DNA from 2 places in the Pandoraea pnomenusa genome. Region 1 is predicted to be linked to the other one. Evidence: predicted binding sites of a transcription regulator. Region 1 holds the regulator's gene; the other holds the start of a gene.
The links. Region 1 encodes NrdR, which represses ribonucleotide reductase genes. Its sites were predicted from a motif close to CACNANATNTNGTG; they were not measured.

Region 1 (5,493 bases):
TGGCGAGCTGACGCAGCGCCGTCGCGTCCGGCGTCACGTACGTGATGCCGACAATGGCGCTCACGCCGTTCGGGTGGCGCTGCCACTCGGGCACCCAGATCAGTTCGGGGCGATGCTGGTGGCAAATGAAATTGGAGGCGTCGCCGAGCGTGTCGTCGAGGAACAAGCCCAGCGAGACGACCGCTTCGTCGGGCGTGCCGTCCGGCTTGCGCATGGCACGGCGGAAGTCGATGATGCCCTGCGTCTCGAGCCCGGCCTGGGCGAGACGCGACTGATCCGCCCGGGCGTCCTTGCTGTGCAGTGCCACGAGCGAGACGCCCTCCTCCCGGGCGAGAAAGCTTCCGAGATAGCGTCCGAAACAGAAGTCGCCCACCGCGTTCGTGCCGAACTTCGCGGGATCGTCCACGCCGATCAGTTCGATGAAGTTGTCCGCGAACATCATGAGCGAGGTGACCGTGCCCCACGGGTGATACGACACCGGCGACGGCGAGAAACCAAGTCGCGCGTAGTGCGCGAGGCGTCTCGGGTGGTCGTGAACGGTGACCAGCGGATGATCGATGCCGAATCGCGTGTTTCGCGGAAGAATCATCGGGGTCTCCTGTGGAATCGTTCGTGGGTCCCGCGCCGCTCATGCATCGCGGCGCATGCCATCTGGCGCGGAATCGGGCCGCCGTCGCCCGGCCTCGCCTGGGTTCGGGGCCGGGCGATGGGGCCGATCCGCATGTTTTGCAGTGTGGATTGAAAAAAAAACGACGCTCAATGACAACGCTTGAAGATTTTTGTTCTAAAAATTAGTCTTTAGGCTATGACACCCGCCATCAACGAGAGCCGTCTGGCCTATTTGTACGAAGCCGTCCAGTGCGGCACGGTACGTGCCGCCGCCGACCGGCTCGACATCGCCCCGTCCGCCGTGAGTCGCCAGATCGCCCTGCTCGAGGCCGAACTGTCGCTACCGCTCATCGAACGCCACAAGCGCGGCGTGCATCTCACGCAGGCGGGCCGCCTGCTCATGGAGTACTACCGGGAGCAACGCGCCCACCAGGAGGACTTGCTTGCCAAGCTGCAGGAAGTGCGCGGACTTCGGCGCGGGCATATTCGACTGGCCGTTGGCGAGGGGTTTGTCAGCGATCTGATGGGCCCGCCGCTGCAGTATTTCTGCAGGCGCTACCCGGACATCACGCTCACCCTCGATCTGGCCGGCACCAACGAAGTGATGCGCCTGGTTGCCGAGGACGACGCGGATATCGGGCTCGTCTACAACCCGCCGGCGGAGCCCAAGATCGTTTCCCGGGCGCAGTTGCGCCAACCCGTGCACGCCATCGTCGCGCCCGATTCGCCGCTCGTCGCACGCGCGGCCCAGGCGGGCGCCTTGCGTCTGGACGAGCTCTACGACGTGCCGCTCGCACTCATGCACGGGGCCTACGGCACCCGCCAGATGATGGAAATGGCCGAGCAGTCCGAAAAGCGCCGGCTCTCGCCCGCGGTCACCACCAACTCGATTTCCGTGCTCAAGCACTTCGTTCGCGCCGGATTGGGCGCGACGTTCCTGCCCGCGTTCGCGGTGTCGCAGGAGATCGAAGCCGGCATTCTGAGTGCGCTGCCGATCGATCACCCGATCCTCAATCGCGCCGAGGCGCATCTCGTCACCCGCGCGGGCCGCCGGCTTTCCGGGGCGGCCAATCGGCTGCTCACGCATCTGGCAAGCAAGATGGAAGCCTTCGGCGCGCCGGATTGAGGCGCCTGCGGGCCACGCGGGCGACCGCCCGGCAAGCCGATACGGCGCCGCGCCGATGCCGACGGCCTTGTCGGCCGTTGCACTGACGGCGGTTTCGGTTGCTGGCACGCAACAATCCGGCGACTAAGCCTTTACCCGATGTTGCAGGCGTGAGAATTCAGCTATAAAGAAGCCATCCGGGCGTCGCGCGCAAAGTTATCTCGCAGTACAAGACATCGATCATCTTGGCGCGCCTCGCCAGCCGATTCCGGTCGCCGGACGGCCCCTGCGTGTCACGTGAGCGTCATTCCGACGGCGCGTGGCAGCACGCCGAAGACGGCCTCACGCCAGTGGACTGCCATGAAAACGATCTCTGACGACCAGAGCGTGCCGGCATCACTCGCAACCGCCCGCACGCTCCCGTGCGGCGCCCGTTGCCCAGGCGTTTCCGCTTGCCGATTTCTCGTCACTCGTAACGAAAATTCAGGCTTTCCCGAGCGTCTCCTGCCTCGCCCCGAAACGGGCGATGGACGACGACGACGGGCATAACCACGCGAGAAAGGTGCGGGGCAAAACGCAACCTGGGGAACAGACCATGAAAAAGAAGCTCATCGCAGCCAGCCTGCTGTGCGGCATCGGCTCGTTCGCGCACGCACAGTCGAGCGTGCAACTTTACGGCCGCGTCGATGGCGGCTTCCAGTTCATGAACAACCTGCAGGACGGCAACGGCGGCACGACGTCGCGCTGGAGCGCTCAGGGCGGCGACTTCGGCACCAGCCTGTTCGGGCTGCGCGGATATGAAGATCTCGGGCAGGGATTGCATGCGGTATTCAATCTGGAAGGCGGCTTCCAGTTGATGAACGGCTACAACAACAACGGTTCCGGCTCGATCTTCGATCGGCGTGCCCTGGTCGGCTTCAATTCCCGCTCGTGGGGTCAGCTCACGCTCGGCCGCAACCTGTTCATCAGCAATGGCGTCTGGGATTTCGATCCCTTCCAGCAGCAGGCCTTCTCGTCGGCATCGCTCGTGCGCGGACGCAACTGGCCGCAAGCGAGCAATACCGTCAATTACCAGAGTCCGAACTGGTACGGATTCGATATCGCCGGCCAATACGCATTCTCGAATATCGCCGGACAGTTCAACAACGGGCGTGGCATGGGCGCCCAGTTGACCTACACGCACGATCGTTTCCAGTTGCGCGCGTTGTATGACGAAATTCGCGACACCAACGGGCGATTCACGGACGTGTTCGCCACCTCGCGCGAGTATTTCGCGGGAGCGAATGTCTTCCTGAATCGCTTCACGATCTCGCTGGGCTACACACACATGTCGGCGCCTGACGCCCCCGCCCCCGATTTCGCCACGCGCGCCGATCACTACTGGGCCGGGGTGAAATGGCAGGCGACGGCCGTGTGGGCGGCCAATGCGGCGGTCTACCACGTGAACGTGCCGGGCGGTTTCGGACACGCGACAATGTTCGAGCTCGGCACCACGTACAACCTGTCCAAACGCACGTTCCTGTATGGCACCGTCGCCTACGTGAAGAACAGCGCCAACCAAAGCTTCTCGGTCGCCGCCATTCCGAGCGACTCGCTCGACAACCCGCCGCCAGGCAAGAGCCAGACCGGCGCCTACATCGGGGTGTCGCACTCGTTCTGAGCGCATGCGGCGCTGTTGACTTGCGCGTCGCCGGGCAACGGGTGCCAGCGCCCGTCGTCCGCGCCCACGGTGCCGTCCACCATGAAAAAACCCGCCGCGCCCTTTCAGGCGCGACGGGTTTTTCGTCGCTCGTTCAGACCGCATCGCGGCCTCTCGCGCTGTCCTACGCCACCGGCTTGCGCTTGGGCTTGAGGTCGGTGCTGTCGATTTCCTCGAGGACATCGCGGAACTCCGCAATGTCTTCGAAGCTGCGATACACGGAGGCAAAGCGGATATAGGCGATCTTGTCGAGGCGCTTGAGTTCGCGCATGACCAGTTCGCCGATACGCTGGCTCATCACTTCGCGCTCCGCGCCGGCCAGCAGCTTGTATTCGATGCGCGCAATCGCGGCATCCATCGCTTCGGCACTCACGGGGCGTTTGCGAATCGCCAGTTGCATACTCGCACGCACCTTCGCGCGATCGTACTCGGCCCGGCTGCCGTCTTTCTTGACGACCGCGGGCATGGCAAGTTCGACACGCTCGTACGTGGTGAATCGCTTGTCGCACGACGGGCATTTCCGGCGTCGCCGAATGGCGGCGCCGTCTTCCGCTTCACGCGAGTCGATGACCTGCGTGTCGTCGTGCCGGCAGAACGGGCAGCGCATGCGTGCGACGCCGTCGGCTTAGCCGTAGACCGGGAAGCGCTTGGTCAACTCGGCGACCTTGGCGCGGACCGTGGCCAGCGTTTCGGCGTTTTCCGGGTTGTCCAGCACGTCGGCGATCAGGTTGCCGACCAGCTCGGCTTCAGCTTCCTTGAAGCCACGCGTGGTCATGGCCGGCGAGCCCAGACGCACGCCGCTCGTCACGAACGGCTTTTCCGGATCGTTCGGAATGGCGTTCTTGTTGACGGTGATGTGCGCTTCACCCAGCGCGGCTTCGGCAGCCTTGCCGGTGATGTTCTTGGCGCGCAGGTCGACCAGCATCACGTGCGATTCGGTCTTGCCCGACACGATGCGCAGGCCACGCTTGACCAGCGTCTCGGCCAGCACGCGTGCGTTCTTCACGACTTGTTCCTGATACGCCTTGAATTCCGGCGTGGCGGCTTCCTTGAACGCGACGGCCTTGCCGGCGATCACGTGCATGAGCGGGCCACCCTGGATTCCCGGGAAGATCGCCGAATTGATGGCCTTCTCGAACTCGGCCTTCATCAGGATCACACCGCCGCGTGGGCCGCGCAGGCTCTTGTGCGTGGTGGTCGTCACGAAATCGGCGTGCGGCACGGGGTTCGGGTACACGCCCGCGGCGATCAGGCCGGCATAGTGCGCCATGTCGACCATGAAATAGGCGCCGACCGACTTGGCGATGCGCGCCATGCGCTCGAAGTCGATCTTCAGGGCGAAGGCCGATGCGCCCGCCACGATCATCTTCGGCTTGTGTTGCTGCGCGAGTTTCTCGGCAGCGTCGTAATCGATGTCTTCGTTCTCGTTCAGGCCGTAGCTCACCACGTTGAACCACTTGCCCGACATGTTGACCGGCGAGCCGTGCGTGAGGTGACCGCCGTGGGCGAGGCTCATGCCCATGATCGTGTCGCCCGGCTTGAGCATGGCGAAGTACACGCCCTGGTTGGCCTGCGAGCCGGAGTTCGGCTGCACGTTCGCGGCCTCGGCACCGAACAGCGCCTTCACCCGATCGATCGCCAGTTGTTCGACCACGTCGACATACTCGCAACCACCGTAATAGCGCTTGCCCGGATAACCTTCCGCATACTTGTTGGTCAGTTGCGAGCCCTGCGCTTCCATCACGGCCGGGCTGGTGTAGTTTTCCGACGCGATCAGCTCGATGTGGTCTTCCTGACGCTGGTTTTCCTTCTGAATCGCGGCCCACACGTCGGGATCGACGGCGGCAACGGTGGATTTCGATTTGTCGAACATGGCGGTTCCGTTGAATTGAACAGGTTTTCCGGGAGGGGATGGTGCAGCGCGCCTTCCTTTGTGCTTCGGAAGACGATAGACAGGGCAGCACCAACCATCACGGCTGCCCAGGCGAACGGCAAATAAGACCCCGGCGCTTCCCGGTGGGTTGATCCACCTCGGGCGCACAAGGCTGTGCACCCTAATCGCCAGTCACGCGGGGTTTGT
Region 2 (5,493 bases), 940 kb from region 1:
TCGGCGGTTTCTGCGGTCTGGCGGTCGGTGCGGTCGCGGCGTTTTTCCCCATCGTGGGCACACGTCCCCAGTGGGAATTGATGATCGTGACGGCGCCGCTTGGCGCGCTCTTCGGCGCGTGGGTGTCGAGCATGATCGGTGTCTCGGTGCCGAACTCGCGGCTCAAGACGTTCCGCGAACCGCTCGAGCGCGGCATGATCCTGCTCATGGTGGATGTGCGAGACAGCCGCGTCGACGAGATTCGCGACATGCTCAAGGCGCATCACCCGGAAGCGCACATGGAAGGGGTCGAGGCGGCGATTCCGGCATTCCCCTGATCGGTTTACAGTTTGAGACAAGCGAGGCAAGCGCATCGACAGTGAACGGCGTCACGCAGCGCACGAGTGTTACCGGCCGGCAACGGCCCAGGGCGCCGCACCTGTGAGCGGCGCGGGATGGTGCGCGTGTCGTACGACACGAGAGCAACGCCATCCCCGGGCGTGGTCACGCCCATGGAAGCCTCTCGGCCAGGTCGGGCGAGGGGCTTCTGCTTTGCCGGACGTTGCAGGCTGGCGGGGAAGTGCGCCTGCCGCCCCAGCGCTGGACGCGGCCGTCGGTCGCGACGAGCGCCGCTGCGCGAGGACAGCGCCGCAAGCGCCCGCACGCGGCACGACGCGCCGGATGATCCCGGATGTCGGGGAAAGCGGTGAACGCGGTGAACGCCGGCCCGGGTTCGTCCGGGCCGTGAGCCGACGGCGTCACGTCAAGTGGGCTACAATGGCGCCCCTCGCTCTACGGGAGTTCGTGGTGCCCGTCATGCTCCAGTCATCTGCGTCCCCTAACTTTTTGCCCCGGTCGCGTGCGCACGCCGCGCGTCGCCTCCCGCTTGCGCGAGGTGCCGTATGAACGCGCCGCGCGACCTGCCCGTGCTCACGCTCGACGCCGGCGGCTGGGTCGTCGAGGCCGAGCGTCTGCCGTCGCCCAACTTCGACACGCGGCCGCCCGGAATGCTGACGGACCTGCTCGTGGTGCACAACATCTCGTTGCCGCCGGGGCAATTCGGGGGTGGCGAGATCGCGGCGTTCTTTCAGAACCGGCTCGATCACGATGCCCATCCGTTCTTCGACGAGATTCGCGGTGTGCACGTCTCGTCGCATTTCCTCGTGAGGCGCGATGGTGCGTTGCAGCAGTTCGTGTCGTGCAATGCGCGGGCCTGGCATGCCGGTGCGTCGGCGTTCGAAGGACGCACGCGCTGTAACGATTTCTCGATCGGGGTGGAGCTCGAGGGCACCGACGACCTGCCGTTCACCGAGGCGCAGTATGTAACGCTGGCGGCGCTCACGCGCGTCTTGCGTGAGCATTATCCGATTCAAGCCGTGGCCGGACACGCCGATATCGCACCGGGGCGCAAGACGGACCCGGGGCCGCACTTCGAGTGGCGGCGATTGCGCGAAATGGCGGACCTGGCGCCGGAAGCGTTGCCGTTTCAGGCAACGGATTAACCCGATGACGCGGTAGGTTTTGCTTGACAGGGCGATGCCACGGGCCTTCCCGGGGATCAAATTTTCAGGTTTGCGGAGTGCGTCATCTCCACTATACTTAGTGCCAATTCCGGTGCTGACCACTATATGTAGTGGTTGATGTGAAGTCCGGCACCGGATGCAGTAACCATCAATACCGTGCTTGTCCCGCGGCGTTTTGTGGGGCGGCGCAGCAGCAAAGCCGTGCAGCGGACACCTCGAACCCTTGGCCGTCCGTCGGTCGTGCGGTGTTCAGCACTTCGCTCCATCGGCGCCCCCAGGGCGTATTTTTGCCGGTCGTGAAACTGGTAGAGACGCGCTAACAGCACCATCTCATTGGAACGGGAGTTTTTACATGCAGACTAACGAAAACCTCACCCGCCCGAACCCGACGCCCGCCGCGACGACCGGCACCGGCCCGGGTGCGTCGGCGCCCCAGACGACGGGTGCCTTCGAGCCGGCGACCAACGCCGACTTCAAAGTGATTCGACGCAACGGCGCGGTGGTGGGTTTCGAGCCGTCGAAGATCGCGATCGCCGTGACCAAGGCGTTCCTCGCCGTGAACGGCGGTCAGGGCGCGGCGTCGGCACGTGTTCGCGAGCTCGTGGAGCAACTGACGCAGAACGTCGTGCGCGCGCTGATGCGCAGCCGCCCGAACGGCGGCACGTTCCACATCGAAGACATTCAGGATCAGGTCGAACTCGCGCTCATGCGTGAAGGCGAGCACAACGTGGCCCGCGCCTACGTGCTGTATCGCGAGAAGCGCGCGCAGGAGCGTGCTCACGCGGTCGAGGCTGCGCCCGAAGCCGCCGCGCCCGACATGCCGGTGCTGCATGTCACCGACAATGGCGTGTCGCGCCCGCTCGACATGGCCGCGCTGCGTGGCGTGGTGCAGGCCGCCTGCGAGAACCTCGGCAATGAAGTCGACGCCGAGCCGATCCTGACCGAAACCATCAAGAACCTGTACGACGGCGTGCCGCTGTCGCAGGTTTACGACTCGGCGATCCTCGCCTCGCGTACGCTCATCGAGAAGGAGCCGGCGTACAGCCAGGTCACCGCTCGTATCCTGATGCACACGATCCGCCGCGAGATTCTCGGCGAGGAAGTGCTGCAGGGCGACATGGCCGCGCGCTACATCGATTACTTCCCGCGCTTCATCAAGCAGGGTGTCGAGGCCGAGCTGCTCGACGAGCAACTGCTCTCGTACGACCTGGCCAAGCTGGCCGCCGCGCTCGACGCCAACCGCGACCTGCAATTCAACTACCTCGGCCTGCAGACGCTGTACGACCGTTACTTCCTGCACATCGACGGTCATCGCATCGAAATGCCGCAGGCGTTCTACATGCGTGTGGCCATGGGGCTGGCGCTGAACGAAGTCGAACGCGAAGCGCGTGCGATCGAGTTCTACCAGATCCTGTCGAGCTTCGATTTCATGAGCTCGACGCCCACGCTGTTCAACTCGGGCACGCGCCGCTCGCAGCTCTCGTCGTGCTACCTCACGACCGTCTCGGACGATCTGGAGGGCATTTACGAAGCGCTCAAGGAAAACGCGCTGCTCTCGAAGTTCGCCGGCGGTCTGGGCAACGACTGGACGCAGGTGCGCGCGCTCGGCTCGCACATCAAGGGCACGAACGGCAAGAGCCAGGGCGTGGTGCCGTTCCTGAAGGTGGTCAACGACACGGCCGTGGCCGTGAACCAGGGCGGCAAGCGCAAGGGCGCGGTGTGCGCCTATCTGGAAACGTGGCACCTGGACATCGAGGAATTCCTCGAGCTGCGCAAGAACACCGGCGACGACCGTCGTCGCACGCACGATATGAACACGGCGAACTGGATTCCCGATCTGTTCATGAAGCGCGTGATGGAAGGCGCCGAGTGGACGCTGTTCTCGCCGTCGACCTGCCCGGACCTGCACGACAAGTACGGCAAGGCCTTCGAGCAGGCGTACACCGCCTATGAAGAGAAGGCGGCGCGCGGCGAAATCAAGCTGTTCAAGAAGATTCCGGCGCAGGCGCTCTGGCGCAAGATGCTGGGCATGCTGTTCGAGACCGGCCATCCGTGGATCACGTTCAAGGATCCGTGCAACATCCGCTCGCCGCAGCAGCACGTGGGCGTGGTGCACTCGTCGAACCTGTGCACGGAAATCACGCTGAACACGAGCGAGACCGAAATCGCCGTGTGCAACCTCGGCTCGGTCAACCTCGTGGCTCACCTGAAGCAGACCGCCAACGGCTACGAGCTCGATCACGAGAAGTTGCAGCGCACCATTCGCGTGGCGATGCGCATGCTCGACAACGTGATCGACATCAACTACTACGCGGTGACGAAGGCGCGCAATTCGAATCTGCATCACCGTCCGGTGGGCATGGGCATCATGGGCTTCCAGGACTGCCTGCACCTGCTGCGCACGCCGTATGCGTCCAATGCCGCCGTCGAGTTCGCCGATCGTTCGATGGAAGCCGTGTGCTACTACGCCTACTGGGCGTCGACCGAGCTGGCCAAGGAGCGCGGCCAGTATTCGTCGTACAAGGGGTCGCTGTGGGATCGCGGCATCCTGCCGCAAGACTCGCTCAAGCTGCTGGCCGAAGAGCGCGGCGGCTACGTCGACGTCGACCTGTCGAGTTCGCTCGACTGGGACAGCCTGCGCAAGCACATCGCCGCGCACGGCATGCGCAACTCGAACTGCGTGGCCATCGCGCCGACGGCAACGATCTCGAACATCATCGGCGTGTCGGCCTGCATCGAACCGACGTTCCAGAACCTGTACGTGAAGTCGAACCTCTCGGGCGAATTCACGGTGGTCAACGAGTACCTGGTGCGTGACCTGAAGGCCCGCGGTCTGTGGGATGAAGTGATGGTCGCCGACCTGAAGTATTTCGATGGTTCGCTCTCGCGTATCGACCGTGTGCCGGCCGACCTGCGCGAGATCTATGCCACGGCGTTCGAAGTCGAGCCGAAGTGGCTGGTCGAGGCGGCGTCGCGTCGTCAGAAGTGGATCGATCAGGCCCAGTCGCTCAACATCTACATGGCCGGCGCTTCGGGCAAGAAGCTCGACGAGACGTACAAGCTGGCATGGACGCGCGGCCTGAAGACCACGTATTACCTCCGGACGATGGCCGCAACGCACGTCGAGAAGTCGACGGTGAGCCACGGTGCGCTGAACGCGGTGCCGAGCTCGGGTGGTATGTCGGGTGGTTTCTCGGCCGAACCGAGCGCGCCGCTCTCGCCGCTGGCCCAGCCGATGCCGGACGCCGAAGGCGCGGTCTGCACGATGCGCCCGGGCGACCCCGGCTTCGACGAGTGCGAAGCCTGCCAGTAAGCTGAGGCCTGCGCCTGGCGCACCGGGGCGGCGTGCACGTTGTCTCCCCGGTCGGAAAAAACCCCGTCGGCCCGCAAGGGCGACGGGGTTTTTTCTTGCCTTCGCCCGAGCGTCAGGCCAGATCGATGCGCATCGTCAGATCGAGTGTCTGGCCGTGCGCGATGACAACGTGATCGTGGTCGAACTCGCCCACGCGATGCGTGGACGGCTCCAGGCACAGGTAGGGGCGACCCGCCGGCGAGTGCACCACGAGCCACGGTGCGTCGCTGCTGCGCACCGTGGCCGAGCGCAGGCCGCCGGCGTAGTCGATGCGGGCATCGAAGCGCCCGGAACCGGAGGGCGCTTCGGCGAACCACGTCGAGCGGCCCTCCATGTTGAGCCCGCCGCCGACGGACACCACCTCGATGGCGCCCACGTGGATGCGTTGCTCGCTCGGCCATCTCACGTCTTCGGAGGGCGAATGCCAGACGGCCTCCGATTCGAACGTCAGCCGCGCGCCGGCCGGCCAGCGGAAGTAGGGATGCAGACCGAGCCCCCCCGGCATGGCGTCGGCGGACAGATTGGTGAGCGAGAGCTGCATGTCGACGCCCTGCGCGTCGAGCGTGACCGACAGGTACGCCTGATAGTGCCAGGGCCACTCGGGCTGGGCGGGGCAGTCGAGTTGCAGCACGCAGCAGT

Region 2: the regulator NrdR is predicted to act here: its motif matches at 1,602-1,615, upstream of LV28_RS27255 (ribonucleoside-diphosphate reductase subunit alpha).

Annotation. Positions count from the first base shown of each region.
Region 1 covers NZ_CP009553.3:1,638,865-1,644,357, reverse strand. Annotated here, with positions in the region: gene LV28_RS31545 (VOC family protein) at 1-589, opposite strand, end outside; gene LV28_RS31540 (LysR family transcriptional regulator) at 806-1,735, shown strand; gene LV28_RS31535 (porin) at 2,310-3,374, shown strand; gene nrdR (transcriptional regulator NrdR) at 3,538-4,020, opposite strand; gene glyA (serine hydroxymethyltransferase) at 4,039-5,286, opposite strand; ZMP/ZTP riboswitch at 5,385-5,492, opposite strand.
Region 2 covers NZ_CP009553.3:693,908-699,400, forward strand. Annotated here, with positions in the region: gene LV28_RS27245 (DUF1269 domain-containing protein) at 1-317, shown strand, start outside; gene ampD (1,6-anhydro-N-acetylmuramyl-L-alanine amidase AmpD) at 882-1,481, shown strand; gene LV28_RS27255 (ribonucleoside-diphosphate reductase subunit alpha) at 1,855-4,815, shown strand; gene LV28_RS27260 (aldose epimerase family protein) at 4,928-5,493, opposite strand, start outside.